Saccharothrix violaceirubra: one gene and its partner. The protein of the gene in region 1 binds, or shares a complex with, the protein of each later gene. Links are inferred from orthologs where the notes say so. Each region holds a gene or a part of one and is shown in the gene's direction. Other genes may lie near its edges.

Region 1 (5,919 bases):
CCGGTCGGCCGGGTCGACCTGGTCGCGCCCGCGACCGGCACGACCAAGGCGCACCGCGCCACCGTGAAGGCGGCGACCGCGATCGCCGAGGCCGTGAGCCTGACCCGCGACCTGGTGAACACCCCGCCGAACGACCTGTTCCCGGAGTCGTTCGCCAACCGGGCCGCGGAACTGGCCAAGGCCGAGGGTCTCGAGATCGAGGTGCTCGACGAGAAGGCGCTGCGCAAGCAGGGCTTCGGCGGCATCCTCGGCGTGGGCGGCGGCTCGTCGCGCCCGCCGCGCCTGGTCCGCGTGACCTACAAGGGCCCCAAGGCCGGCAAGAAGGTCGCGCTGGTCGGCAAGGGCATCACGTTCGACACCGGCGGCATCTCGATCAAGCCCGCGGCCGGCATGGACGAGATGACCTCGGACATGGGCGGCGCGGCGGCCGTGATCGCCACCGTCGTGCTCGCGGCCAAGCTGAAGTACCCGCTGGAGGTCACCGCCTGGGCGCCGCTCGCGGAGAACATGCCCTCGGGCACCGCGTACCGGCCGGGTGACGTGCTGACGATGTACGGCGGCAAGACCGTCGAGGTGCTCAACACCGACGCCGAAGGACGGCTCGTGCTGTCCGACGCGATCGTGCGCGCGTGCGAGGAGGGACCGGACTACCTGGTCGAGACCTCCACGCTGACCGGCGGCCAGATCGTGGCGCTGGGCAAGCGGACCATGGGCGTGATGGGCACCGAGGCTTTCCGCGACCGGGTCGCGGAACTGGGCCGGGCCGTCGGTGAGAACGCGTGGGCGATGCCGTTGCCGGAGGAACTGCGCGGCGACCTCGACTCGCGCCTGGCCGACCTGGCGAACGTGGCCGGGCACCGGTTCGGCAGCATGCTCGTGGCGGGCGTGTTCCTGCGCGAGTTCGTGGCCGAGGGCGTGTCGTGGGCGCACCTGGACGTGGCCGGTCCGTCGTTCCACAGCGGCGGGGCGTACGGCTACACCACCCGGGGCGGCACCGGCGTACCCGTACGCACCCTGGCGGCCGTGCTGGCGGACATCGCGGCGAACGGCTGACACCCGCGCGAGGTGGGGCACCCTGCACCCCACCTCGCGGGTCACACCGACTCTTGATCGACATCCGCGCTCACGGGTACCGGACACACCCCCACCCACCCTGGGGGGCTGCCCCGCTCCAGCCTATCGACGACGGCAGCGCGGCGCGGAGATACAGCCCTCGCCTGTGGACAACTCCACCGGGGACACCGGGCCTGTGGACAAGTCCGGCGGGACACCCGATCGGGCGGCCGGAAGAGCGCGCGGCCGGAAGAGCGCTCAGCCCGCCGATTTGCGGCGGGTGTACTCGCGCATACGTTTGGGGTAACCCACGATCCCCGCGTCGTACACCGGGATGCCGAGTTTGCGCGCCAACCTCCGCGCGCCTTCCTCGCCGTCGATACGCCGTCTGGTCCACTCGCCGTCGTGTGCGACGAACACCACGGTGGTCTCCGTCACGGTGGTCTTCGGCTCGACGAACGCCTCGACCCCGCGCCGAGACGCGGCCCACTGCTCCAGGTATCCGGTGTCGGCCGACGTCGCCACACGCGGCACGCCGGCACGCTGCTTCCTGCGGAAACGGTCGAACAGACCCACCCCTGGTACCTCCTGCCCCGAGTCCAGACGGCCATCCTGCCGGCGGCCGTGTGAAAGCGTGGCCAAATCTCCCGATCGGGCACCGCGTCGCCGCCTTCGCGGAGGTAGTGACAAGATGGCTTCTACACGCGCGCACCCGCGCGGAGTAAGGCAACAAGCCCTCCAGGGAGATCCCGTGACCGACACCTCCGCCGACCTTGTGATCCTCGGTGGCGGCTCGGGCGGCTACGCCTGCGCGTTCCGCGCGGCCGAGCTCGGCCTGTCCGTCGTCCTGGTCGAGAAGGACAAGCTGGGCGGCACCTGCCTGCACCGCGGGTGCATCCCGACCAAGGCGCTGCTGCACGCCGCCGAGGTCGCGGACAACGCGCGCGAAGGCGACCAGTTCGGCGTGAAGTCCTCGCTGGAGGGCATCGACATCGCGGGCGTCAACTCCTACAAGGACGGTGTGATCAGCCGTCTGTACAAGGGACTCCAGGGTCTGGCCAAGGCGAACAAGGTCACGCTCGTCGAGGGCACCGGCACGTTCGTCGGCCCGAACACCGTCGAGGTGGACGGGCAGCGCTACACGGGCAAGAACGTCGTGCTGGCCACCGGCTCGTACGCGCGCAGCCTGCCCGGTCTGGAGATCGGCGGCCGGATCATCACCAGCGACCAGGCGCTGAACCTGGACTTCGTGCCGGAGAAGGTCGTCGTGCTCGGCGGCGGCGTGATCGGCGTGGAGTTCGCGAGCGTGTGGGCGTCGTTCGGCGCCGAGGTCACGATCGTGGAGGCCCTGCCCCGCCTGGTGCCGGCCGAGGACGAGTACGCGTCCAAGCAGCTCGAGCGCGCGTTCCGCCGCCGGGGCATCAAGTTCAAGACCGGCGTCCGGTTCACCGGCGCCACGCAGACCGACTCGGGCGTGTCCGTGACGCTGGAGTCCGGCGACGTGCTCGAGGCCGACCTGCTGCTCGTCGCCGTCGGCCGGGGCCCCAACTCCGCGGGCCACGGCTTCGAGGAGGCCGGTGTCAAGATCGAGCGCGGCTTCGTGATCACCGACGAGCGCCTGCGCACCAACATCCCGAACGTCTACGCCGTCGGCGACATCGTGCCCGGCCTGCAGCTCGCGCACCGCGGGTTCCAGCAGGGCATCTTCGTCGCCGAGGAGATCGCCGGGCAGAACCCCAAGGTCATCGACGAGGCGGGCATCCCGCGCGTCACCTACTGCAAGCCCGAGGTCGCCTCGGTCGGGCTCTCCGAGGCCGCGGCCCAGGAGAAGTACGGCAAGGTCGAGACCTTCGTCTACGACCTGGCGGGCAACGGCAAGAGCCAGATCCTCAAGACCGCCGGCGGCGTCAAGCTGGTCAAGGCGCCGGACGGCCCGGTCGTCGGCATCACCCTGGTCGGCGAGCGGGTCGGCGAGCTGATCGGCGAGGCCCAGTTGATCTACAGCTGGGAGGCGTACCCGGAGGACGTGGCTCCGCTCATCCACGCACACCCGACCCAGACGGAAGCCCTCGGCGAGGCGTTCCTCGCCCTGGCCGGCAAGCCGCTGCACGTGCACGGCTGACCGTCGCAAACCAGTCAGCCGCACACGATCCAGGAGTCAGCGAACGATGGCCTTCTCCGTCCAAATGCCCGCTCTCGGCGAAAGCGTCACCGAGGGCACCGTCACCCGCTGGTTGAAGCAGGAGGGTGACCGCGTCGAGGTCGACGAGCCCTTGCTGGAGGTGTCGACCGACAAGGTCGACACCGAGATCCCCTCGCCCGCCGCGGGCGTCCTGCAGAAGATCGTCGCGCAGGAGGACGAGACCGTCGAGGTCGGCGCCGAGCTGGCCGTGATCGGCGACGGCGACGCGGACTCCGGTTCCGCCTCGACGCCCGTCGAGGAGGCCGCGCCCGAGCCGCAGGCCGCACCGGCGCCGCAGGCCGCGCCCGAACCCGAGCCGCAGGCCGCGCCGGCCGGCGGTGCCGCCGAGGGCACGCCGGTGACCATGCCGGCGCTCGGCGAGAGCGTCACCGAGGGCACCGTCACCCGCTGGCTCAAGCAGGTCGGCGACCCCGTCGAGGTCGACGAGCCGCTGCTGGAGGTGTCGACGGACAAGGTCGACACCGAGATCCCGTCGCCGGTGGCGGGCACGCTGCTGGAGATCACCGCGGGCGAGGACGAGACCGTCGAGGTCGGCGGGCAGCTCGCGGTCGTCGGCTCGGGTGCGCCCGCGCCGAAGGCTCCCGAGGCGCCCAAGCCGGCACCGGTCCAGGAAGCCCCGAAGCCCGCGCCGGTCCAGGAAGCGCCCAAGCCGACGCCCGCGCCCGAGGCCCCGAAGCCCGCTCCCGTCCAGAAAGCGCCGAAGGCCGACGACAACAACACCGACGGTGGCACGCCGTACGTGACGCCGCTGGTCCGCAAGCTCGCGGCCGAGCACGGCATCGACCTGGCCACGCTCAAGGGTTCCGGCGTCGGCGGTCGCATCCGCAAGCAGGACGTGCAGGCCGCCGTCGAGGCCAAGAAGGCCCCGGCGCCGGCCGCCGCGCCCGCATCGGCGGCACCCGCCCAGCGGGTCGCGGCGCCGGCCGCCGACACCAGCGGCAAGCGCGGCACGGTGCAGAAGCTGCCCCGCCTGCGCCAGATCGTCGCGCAGCGTACCCGCGAGTCGCTCCAGGTCTCCGCGCAGCTCACCCAGGTGTTCGAGGTGGACGTCACCAAGATCGCCCGGCTGCGCAACCAGGCCAAGAAGGCGTTCGAGCAGCGCGAGGGCACGAAGCTGACGTTCCTGCCGTTCTTCGCCAAGGCGGCGGTCGAGGCACTCAAGCAGCACCCCGTGCTGAACGCCTCGATCGACGAGGAGAAGAAGGAGGTCGTCTACCACGGTGCCGAGCACCTGGGCATCGCGATCGACACCGAGCGCGGCCTGCTCAACGCGGTGATCGCGAACGCGGGCGACCTCAACCTGGCCGGCCTGTCGCACAAGATCGCGGACCTCGCGGCCCGCGCGCGCGGCAACAAGCTGACCCCGGACGAGCTGACCGGCGGCACGTTCTCGCTGACCAACCTGGGCAGCAACGGCGCGCTGTTCGACACCCCGATCATCCAGCAGCCGCAGGTCGGCATCCTGGGTGTCGGCGTGGTGAAGAAGCGCGCGGTGGTGATCACCGACGCGAGCGGCGACGACACCATCGCGATCCGCTCGATGGCCTACCTCGCCCTGACCTACGACCACCGCCTGGTGGACGGCGCCGACGCGGGCCGTTTCCTGACCACGGTGAAGAACCGCCTGGAAGAGGGCGCGTTCGAGGCCGACCTGGGTCTGTAGGAACACAAGCCGGCGAAGGCCGTATCCCTCACGCGAGGGATACGGCCTTCGCCGTCCCGGGTGGTCAGGACGACACTTCCGCCGCTGTGCGCGGGGCGGGTCGCTGAGAGACGATCATTGCCATGCGCGTTGTGGTCGCCGGTTCGTCCGGTTTCATCGGCACCAGCCTGGTCGCCGCGCTGCGCGGCGCCGGCCACGAGGTCGTGCGGCTCGTGCGGCGGCCGGCACAGGCACCCGACGAGCGGACGTGGGACCCACCCGCGGGCAGGCTCGACGTCGACGCGTTGACCGGCGCGGACGCGATCGTGAACCTGTGCGGCGCGGGCATCGCGGACAAGCGGTGGGACCAGGCGCGCAAGCAGGTGCTGCTGGACAGCCGCACGGTGCCCACGGAGGTACTCGCCGGTGCCGCGGTCGAGCACGGGGTGCCGCTGCTGGTCAATTCGAGCGCGGTCGGCTTCTACGGCGACACCGGCGAGGAGGTCGTCGACGAGACGTCGCCGTCGGGCACCGGGTTCCTGGCCGAGCTGGTCCGCCGCTGGGAGGCGGCGACGGAGGGCCCGCAGCGGGTCGTGAAGCTGCGCACGGGCCTGGTGCTGGGCGAGTCCGGCGGGCTGTTCGGCAAGTTGAGGCCGCTGTTCTCGGCCGGTCTGGGCGGCAAACTCGGCTCCGGCCACCAGTACATGCCGTGGGTGTCGCTGGACGACGTGCTCGCGGCGACCGTGTTCGCGATCGAGCACCCCGAGATCTCGGGACCGGTGAACGTGACCGGTCCGTCGCCCGTGACGAACTCCGAGTTCACCCGCACGGTCGGGCACGTGCTGCGGCGGCCGACGCCGTGGATCGTGCCGGGGTTCGCGCTCAAGCTCGTGCTCGGCGAGTTCGCCGAGGAGGGCGTGCTGATCGGGCAGCGCGCGATCCCCCGTGCGCTGGAACGGGCCGGGTTCCGGTTCCGGCACCCCTCGTTGGGCACCGCGGTGGCGGCGGCCGTCGGCCGATG
Region 2 (8,611 bases), 4.9 Mb from region 1 along the record:
CTCTGCTGCTGGTCGACTCGGCGCTGGCGATCGGGCTGCCCAACCTGGTCCGGCTGGGCGTGGACCGGGGCGTGGTCGGCGGCGAGCCGGGGTGGTTGTGGGCGGCCTCGCTGGGCGGCCTGCTGCTGGTCGTCGCCGGGTGGCTGTCGTCGGCGGCCGGGACCGTGGTCACGTCGCGGGTCGGCGAGCGGCTGCTGTACCTGCTGCGCGTGCGCAGTTACGCGCACCTCCAGCGGCTGGGCCTGGACTACTACGAGCGCGAGGCCGCCGGCCGGATCATGACCCGGATGACGACGGACGTCGACGCCCTGTCGACCTTCCTGCAGACCGGGCTGACGACGTTCGTGATCAGCTTCCTGACCGTGGGCGGCATCGCGGTGGCGCTGGTCGTGACCGACCTCAAGCTCGCGCTCGTGGCGTTGGCGGTGCTGCCGCCGTTGATCATCGCCACCGCGGTGTTCCAGCGGTTGTCGTCGAGGACGTACGCCGAGGCTCGCGAGAAGGTCAGCGCGGTGAACGCCGACCTCCAGGAGAACGTGTCGGGGCTTCGGGTGTCCCAGGCGTACGCGCGGGAGGACCGGTCGGCGGCGGCGTTCGCCGAGCGGAGCGACGAGTACCGGCGGACGCGGATCAGAGCCCAGCGGTACATCGCCACGTACTTCCCGTTCCTGGCCCTGCTGTCGGGGGTCGCGCAGGCCGGGGTGCTGGTGGTGGGGGCCTACCGGGTGGCCGTCGGTGATCTCTCGCCCGGGGTGTTGTTGGCGTTCGTGCTGTACCTGGGGTTGTTCTTCGCGCCGTTGTTCCAGTTGTCGGGGGTGTTCGACGGGTACCAGCAGGCCCGGGTCGGGTTGTCGCGGATCGGGGAACTGCTGCGGACGCCGACGAGCGTGCCGCCGGCAGCCGATCCGGTGTCGGTGACGTCGTTGCGCGGTGAGGTCGAGCTGTGCGGGGTGACGTTCGTGTACCCCGGGACTTCCGTGCCGGCGCTGGACGCCGTCTCGCTGCACGTGCGGGCCGGGGAGACAGTCGCGCTGGTGGGTGAGACCGGGGCGGGCAAGTCGACGTTGGTGAAGTTGATCGCCCGGTACTACGACGTGACCGATGGTCGGATTCTCGTGGACGGCACGGACATCCGGCAGTACGACCTGGGCGAACTGCGGGCCCGGTTGGGGGTCGTGCCGCAGGAGGCGCACCTGTTCGGCGGGGACGTGGCGGAGAACATCGCCTATGCCGAGCCGGACGCGTCGCGGTCGGCGATCGAGTCGGCGGCCCGGGAGGTGGGGGCGTTGCCGGTGGTCGCGGCGCTGCCTTCGGCCTTTGGTCAGCAGGTCGGTGAGCGGGGGCAGAACCTGTCGGCCGGGCAGCGGCAGTTGGTGGCGTTGGCCAGGGCCGAGTTGGTGTCGCCTGATCTGTTGCTGTTGGACGAGGCGACGGCGGCGTTGGATCCGGCCACGGAGGCTGCGGTGTTGGCCGCGGGTGGGCGGCTTGCCGCTTCTCGGACCACGTTCGTCGTCGCTCATCGGTTGGCTACGGCGGCTCGGGCGGATCGGATCGTGGTGCTGTCCGGGGGGCGGATCGTCGAGGTGGGCAGTCATTCGGCGTTGTTGGCCGCCGGCGGCGTCTACGCCTCGCTCTGGGCGCACGGCATTTCTTAGTTTCCGGCTGCCGTACTGCCGGTGGCTGTGGTTCCGAACGCGCGAGTTGTGCACTCGGACACCGTGAGTTGTGCGTTCAGGCACCGCGAAATGTGCACTGGACGGGTCAGGAGGCGAGGACCTCGTCCAGGCGCTCGTAGCCCTCGACGACTCCGTGTTCCATGCCGCTGGACAGGGCCAGGTCGCGGACTTCGAACGAGTCGAACACGCTCACCCCGCGCAGACGGGTGCGGCCGTCGCCCAGGTCCTCGAAGGTCAGGGTTTCCAGGCTCACGCCCTCGGGCATGCCGCAGAACGTGAACGTCTGCACGATCCGCGTGTCCTCGCGCACCTCGTGGAACGAGCCGTAGAACGCGTATTCGCCGTTCTCCTCCACGTGCGTGTACCGGTACGACCCACCGGTCACGGCGTTCCACTCGTCGACCTTCATCTCCAAGCGGCGTGGGCCCAGCCAGCGCTTCACCAGCTCGACGTCCACGTGGGCGCGGAACACGGCCGCGCGTGGTGCGGCGAACTCCCGTTCGATCACGATCGTGGGCGTGTCCTTGCCCGCCTCGATGGTGGTCTCGCTCATGACGCTTCCCCTTTCTCCGCGGTGTCCGGCAGGGACTCCGCCAACACCTCGTCCAGTCGCCGGTACCGCTCTTCGGCTTGCCGCCGGTACCGCTCGATCCACTTGGTCATCAGGTCGAACACCTCCGCTTCGAGGTGGACGGGTCGCCGTTGGGCGTCCCGGCCGCGACTCACCAAGCCCGCGTCCTCCAGCACCTTCACGTGCTTGGACACCGCCTGGAGGGTCACGGGGTACCGCTCGGCCAGCTCGTTCACGGTCGCGTCGCCGGACGCCAGCCGGGCGACCATGTCGCGCCGGATCGGGTCGGCCAGCGCCGCGAAGACCCGCGACAGGTCGTTCGCCACGGCAACCCCTTTACTCAACCAGTTGGTTGATTAAGACCGTACGCACCCCCGCCGCCTTAGTCAACCAACTGGTTGACCACGACTCCGAACAGTCGCCGATCGGGCACCGAGCCACTAGCGTCCAGGGGCATGCGCGAGCCCCTGACCTCAAGCGATACCGGAGCGCCACCATCGGGACCGATGCCGTGACCGATCCTGTGACAGAGACCTCCTTGCCCGCACCCGCCTCTGTGTTAATCGCCCCGGTCGGGGTACTAGCCTGACCATGAGTTGAGTCATCAGAACAAGCGAGATGGATAGAGGCGAGCGTCAGCCGTGTCCAGCAGCAGTCCGGCTTCACAGTTCGGCCCCAACGAGTGGTTGGTCGAGGAGATGTACGAGCAGTTCCTCGCCGACCCGTCGTCCGTGGACCCCGCGTGGCACGACTTCTTCGCCGACTACAAGTCGACGCAGCGGTCGGGCAACGGGGCGACGGCCGCACAGGCGGAGAGCGGCACGGCGCCGGCGGCACCCACCGCCACGGCGACGAGGCCCGCACCCGAGAAGCCGGCGGCCCGGCCCGCGCCCAAGACCGAGGCGAAGCCCGCACCCCAGACCAAGCCCGCGGCCAAGCCCGCACCGGCGAGCGCCGCCAAGGCCGCCCCGGTGAAGGAGCAGGCCGGGCAGGAGCAGAAGCAGCTGCGCGGTGCCGCCGCCGCGATCGCGAAGAACATGGAGCTGTCGCTCACCGTTCCGACCGCGACGAGCGTGCGCGCCGTGCCCGCCAAGCTGCTGGCCGACAACCGCATCGTGATCAACAACCACCTCAAGCGCACCCGCGGTGGGAAGGTCTCCTTCACCCACCTGATCGGGTACGCGGTGGTCCGGGCGCTCCAGTCGTTCCCGAACCTCAACCGGCACTACGCCGAGATCGACGGCAAGCCGTTCGCGATCACGCCCGAGCACGTCAACTTCGGCCTGGCCATCGACCTGCCCGGCAAGGACGGCTCGCGCACGCTCGTCGTCGCCTCGGTCAAGGGCTGCGAGAACATGACGTTCACGCAGTTCTGGCAGGCGTACGAGGACCTGATCCGCAAGGCCCGCGGCGGTTCGCTGACCACCGAGGACTTCTCGGGCACGACCATCTCGCTGACCAACCCAGGCACGATCGGCACCAACCACTCGGTGCCGCGCCTGCAGGCAGGCCAGGGCGCGATCATCGGCGTCGGCGCCATGGAGTACCCCGCCCACTTCCAGGGCACCAGCGAGCAGGCGCTCACCGACATGGGCGTCAGCAAGATCATCACGCTGACCTCGACCTACGACCACCGCATCATCCAGGGCGCGGAGTCGGGCGAGTTCCTCAAGCGCATCCACCAGCTCCTGCTCGGCGAGGACGGCTTCTACGACGACGTCTTCACGTCGCTGCGCCTGCCCTACGAGCCCATCCGCTGGGTCGCCGACATCCCCGAGGGCGCGGTCGACAAGACCGCCCGGGTGATCGAGCTGATCGACGCGTTCCGCACCCGCGGCCACCTGATGGCCGACACGGACCCGCTGAACTACCGCCAGCGCAGCCACAGCGACCTGGACGTGCTCAGCCACGGCCTGACGCTGTGGGACCTCGACCGCGAGTTCCCGGTCGGCGGCTTCGGCGGCAAGGAGCGGATGCGCCTGCGCGACATCCTGGGCGTGCTGCGCAACTCGTACTGCCGCACGGTCGGCGTCGAGTACATGCACATCCTCGACCCGGAGGAGCGCCTCTGGATCCAGGAGCGCGTCGAGGTCCCGCACGAGAAGCCCCCGGCCACCGTGCAGAAGTACATCCTCTCCAAGCTCAACGCGGCCGAGGCGTTCGAGACGTTCCTCCAGACCAAGTACGTCGGCCAGAAGCGGTTCTCGCTCGAAGGCGGCGAGACGGTCATCCCGCTGCTCGACGCCGTGCTGGACAAGGCCGCCGAGCACGAGCTGGACGAGGTCGTCATCGGCATGCCGCACCGCGGCCGGCTCAACGTCCTGGCCAACATCGTCGGCAAGCCGATCTCGCAGATCTTCCGCGAGTTCGAGGGCAACCTCGACCCGGGCCAGGCGCACGGCTCCGGCGACGTGAAGTACCACCTCGGCGCCGAGGGCAAGTACTTCCGGATGTTCGGCGACGGCGAGACCAAGGTGTCGCTGACCGCGAACCCGTCGCACCTGGAAGCCGTGGACCCGGTGCTGGAAGGCATCGTCCGCGCCAAGCAGGACCAGCTCGACAAGGGCGGCGAGGGCTTCACCGTGCTGCCGGTCGCGCTGCACGGCGACGCCGCGTTCGCCGGTCAGGGCGTGGTGGCCGAGACGCTGAACCTGGCCCTGGTGCGCGGTTACCGCACCGGCGGCACGGTGCACGTCGTGGTCAACAACCAGGTCGGCTTCACCACGGCGCCGGAGAACTCGCGCTCGTCGAAGTACTCGACCGACGTCGCGAAGATGATCGGCGCACCGGTCTTCCACGTGAACGGCGACGACCCCGAGGCGTGCTACTGGGTCGCCAAGCTGGCCGTGGACTACCGGCAGAAGTTCAACAAGGACGTCGTGATCGACATGGTGTGCTACCGCCGCCGCGGTCACAACGAGGGCGACGACCCCTCGATGACCCAGCCGGCGATGTACGACGTGATCGACACCAAGCGCTCGGTCCGCAAGACCTACACCGAGGCCCTGATCGGCCGCGGCGACATCTCGGTCGAGGAGGCCGAGAAGGCGTTGCAGGACTTCTCCTCGCAGTTGGAGCACGTCTTCAACGAGGTGCGCGAGCTGGAGAAGCACCCGATCAAGACCTCGCCGTCGATCGAGGCCGAGCAGCAGATCCCGGCCAAGCTGCCCACGGGCATCGAGCGTTCGGTGATCGAGCACATCGCCGACTCGCACGTCGACCTGCCCGAGGGCTTCACGCCGCACCCGCGCGTCAAGCCGGTGCTCGAGCGGCGGGCCAAGATGGCCCGCGAGGGCGGCATCGACTGGGCGTTCGCCGAGCTGCTCGCGTTCGGCTCGCTGGTCATCGACGGCCGCACGGTCCGCCTGGCCGGCCAGGACTCGCGGCGCGGCACGTTCGTGCAGCGGCACGCCACGCTCGTCGACCGCAAGAAGGGCGACGAGTACACGCCGTTGCAGAACCTCGCCGAGGACCAGGGCAAGTTCATGGTCTACGACTCGGTGCTGTCCGAGTTCGCGGCGCTGGGCTTCGAGTACGGCTACTCGGTGGCCAACCCGGACGCGCTGGTGCTGTGGGAGGCGCAGTTCGGCGACTTCGTCAACGGCGCCCAGTCGATCATCGACGAGTTCATCTCGTCCGGCGAGGCCAAGTGGGGCCAGGTCTCCGACGTCGTGCTGCTGCTGCCGCACGGTCACGAGGGCCAGGGCCCGGACCACACGTCGGGTCGCATCGAGCGCTTCCTGCAGCTGTGCGCCGAGGGCTCGATGACGATCGCCGTGCCGTCGACGCCGGCGAACTACTTCCACCTGCTGCGCCGCCACGCGCTCGACGGCGTGAACCGCCCGCTGGTGGTCTTCACCCCCAAGTCGATGCTGCGTCTGAAGGCCGCGGTGAGCCCGGTCGAGGACTTCACCGAGGAGCGCTTCAAGTCGGTGATCGACGACCCGACGATCACGTCGCCGGACGCGGTCACGAAGGTCCTGCTGTGCAGCGGCAAGATCTACTACGAACTGGTCGCCGAGCAGGAGAAGCGCGGCGCGACGGACACCGCGGTCGTGCGCGTCGAGCAGCTCTACCCGGTGCCGGTGCGCAAGCTGACCGAGGCGTTGGAGCGCTACCCGAACGCGGCCGACGTCCGCTGGGTGCAGGAGGAGCCGGCCAACCAGGGCGCATGGCCGTTCTACGGCCTGAACCTGCCGGACCTGCTGCCCTCGCGGTACTCGCTCAAGCGCATCTCGCGGCGGCCGATGGCGGCGCCGTCGGCGGGCTCGTCGAAGGTGCACGAGGTCGAGCAGCGCGAGATCATCACGAAGGCGTTCGAGTAGGCCGTGTACTTCACCGACCGCGGCATCGAGGAACTGGAGCGGCGCCGGGGCGAGGAGGACGTGAGCCTCGCCTGGGTGGCCGACCGGCTGCGGGCGTTCGTCGACGCGAACCCCGAGTTCGAGACGGCGATCGAGCGGTTCGCCACGTACCTGGCACGTGACGACGAGGACTTCGAGGACTGACCGCCGAAGGGGCGCCCCGCGCGGGGCGCCCCTTCCGCTTTTACCGGTGGTGGTCGCACCGGGAGCAGCGCCGGGCCCGCAGCAGCCCGAGCGCGCGGTGCGTGCCCAGCGCGATGACGGCGCCCGACAGGCCCCCGGCGACGAGCACGGTGTCGTCGAGGCCGAAGCGCTCGGTGATCAGGGTCCAGGCGGCGACGAGCGGTGCGACGCGGATCAGCCAGTGTTCGCGGTTCACGGTGTCCTCCCCGGTTTCGGCGGTCGCGGGGAAGTGTGCGGTCGCGGTCGGGCAGGTCCGGTCCGAAGCGGACGGATTCGTGCGGTCCTGTGCCATCATCGCGACGTCCGCGTGTGTCGGCGTGAAAGCAGGTTACGGTGCCCGAAATCCCACCCGCGTTAGCGAGACTCGTCCGGGAGTTGAAGTCGCTGCGCCTGCGTGCCGGGCAGCCGACGATCGAGACGTTGGCGAGTCACATCAGGTGCAGCAGGCAGACGGTTTCGGCCGTGCTGAACGGGCACCGGCTGCCGCGCTGGGAATTCGTGGAGAGGTTCGCCGAGTACTGCGCGGCCACTCCGGACGTGGTGGCGCGGCTGCACGACCTGTGGCTCGACGTGCACATGGGCGAGGACGAACCGGCCGTCCCGGTGCCGTTTCCCGGCCTGGATTCCGTGGGGGTGGAGTGGTTCGACGACCACGCCGCGTTCTACGCGGCGGGCGCGGACGGGATCGCGCGGACGACGTCGCAGATCCGGACCACCTACGTGCACCAACACCCGCCGACGATCTACCGGGCGACCGCCGCGGAACGCTATTTCACCGCGATCCTGGACTGGGCGAGGGAACGCGGGGAGCGGACCGTGCGCCGGATCGTCGGCGTCCGGTTCGTCGGCGGACGGCCCGAGTCGTCGATGCTCGACTGGCTGGTGGCGCACCACGCGGAAACCCGGGACATCGAGAACTACGAGGTGCGCGTACTGCCGTGGTCACCGCCCGCCGACGGCGTGAACCTGATGCTGTTCGACGACGCGCACACGTTCCTCGCGTTCTCCGGGCAGTCGAAGGCGGGGTTGAGCGGGTTCCGCGTGGAGAGCGAGAAGTTCCAGAAGTATTTCGTCCTCTACTACGAACAGTTGTGGGCACCGCTGGAATCGGTGGAGAAATTCCTCGGCGAGCGCGCTTAGACGAGTTTGAGCAGCGGCCGTTCGATGCCGAGCATCGAACGGACGTGGGAGACCCGCCAGCCGAGTTCCGCGGCGAGCGCCTGCGCGGTCAGGCCGGACATCCCGAACGCGCGGCCGAGCAGGGCGGGCCGCTCGCCGGGGTAGCCGGTCACCGGTTCGGGCGACAGTTCCGTGATCTTGAGCCGGCGCAGGCCGCGGGTGCCCGCCGCGTCGGAGAGCACGCCGAGTTCACGCGCCCGCCGCACCAGCGCGAGCACCGGCACGCCCCACACCGCGCGCAGTTCGCCGAGCCGGTCGAGGTCGACCCGGTCGGGGAGTTCGGGGGTGATCGCGGCACGCGGCGTGAGGAACTCGGCCGCGAACACGTCCAGGTCGTGCTCGGTCGGGTCGGGGTGCAGCAGGCGGCCGAGTTCCCGGGCCACGGTGAACCGGTGGCCGTAGACATCCGGGTCGCGCGGCACGACGACGACCGGCCGGTCCGGGACGGCGGTGGCGAACGGCTCCGCGCCGAACAGCACCACGACCCCGTTGGACTCCAACCGCCGCACCAGGTGCGCGACCGGTCCCGGCAGCAGGCCCCAGAGCGAGCGCACGGCACGGGCCGCGACCACGGTGTCCACGGCCGGGCGCGGCAGCCGGACCTTGGGCAGCCGCACGTGGCCTTCGAGCGCGTGCGC

The links. Proteins that work in one complex are often made in the same cells at the same time.
Region 2: sucB (region 1) and F4559_RS03090 share a complex: the UniProt entries of both Escherichia coli proteins name them as parts of the 2-oxoglutarate dehydrogenase (OGDH) complex. The link is inferred for Saccharothrix violaceirubra from one-to-one orthologs.

The regions. Positions count from the first base shown.
Region 1 is NZ_JACHJS010000001.1:5,538,396-5,544,314, forward strand. The notes cover bases 2,660-5,570. They hold sucB (2-oxoglutarate dehydrogenase, E2 component, dihydrolipoamide succinyltransferase), read left to right. Parts: upstream 2,660-3,221; coding sequence 3,222-4,919; downstream 4,920-5,570. Other genes in these bases: lpdA (dihydrolipoyl dehydrogenase), read left to right, coding at 2,660-3,175; F4559_RS25290 (TIGR01777 family oxidoreductase), read left to right, coding at 5,042-5,570. Also shown: F4559_RS25270 (leucyl aminopeptidase), read left to right, coding at 1-1,053; F4559_RS25275 (oxidoreductase), read right to left, coding at 1,312-1,629; more of lpdA, read left to right, coding at 1,805-2,659; more of F4559_RS25290, read left to right, coding at 5,571-5,919; F4559_RS25295 (phosphatase PAP2 family protein), read left to right, coding at 5,917-5,919. UniProt on the Escherichia coli protein: E2 component of the 2-oxoglutarate dehydrogenase (OGDH) complex which catalyzes the second step in the conversion of 2-oxoglutarate to succinyl-CoA and CO(2).
Region 2 is NZ_JACHJS010000001.1:619,964-628,574, reverse strand. What follows is about bases 2,514-6,772. They hold F4559_RS03090 (multifunctional oxoglutarate decarboxylase/oxoglutarate dehydrogenase thiamine pyrophosphate-binding subunit/dihydrolipoyllysine-residue succinyltransferase subunit), read left to right. Parts: upstream 2,514-2,888; coding sequence 2,889-6,572; downstream 6,573-6,772. Other genes in these bases: F4559_RS03085 (DUF6104 family protein), read left to right, coding at 6,576-6,755; F4559_RS03095 (ArsR/SmtB family transcription factor), read right to left, coding at 2,514-2,573. Outside these bases: F4559_RS03105 (ABC transporter ATP-binding protein), read left to right, coding at 1-1,655; F4559_RS03100 (SRPBCC family protein), read right to left, coding at 1,762-2,229; more of F4559_RS03095, read right to left, coding at 2,226-2,513; F4559_RS03080 (hypothetical protein), read right to left, coding at 6,796-6,990; F4559_RS03075 (helix-turn-helix domain-containing protein), read left to right, coding at 7,128-7,934; F4559_RS03070 (helix-turn-helix domain-containing protein), read right to left, coding at 7,931-8,611. UniProt on the Escherichia coli protein: E1 component of the 2-oxoglutarate dehydrogenase (OGDH) complex which catalyzes the decarboxylation of 2-oxoglutarate, the first step in the conversion of 2-oxoglutarate to succinyl-CoA and CO(2).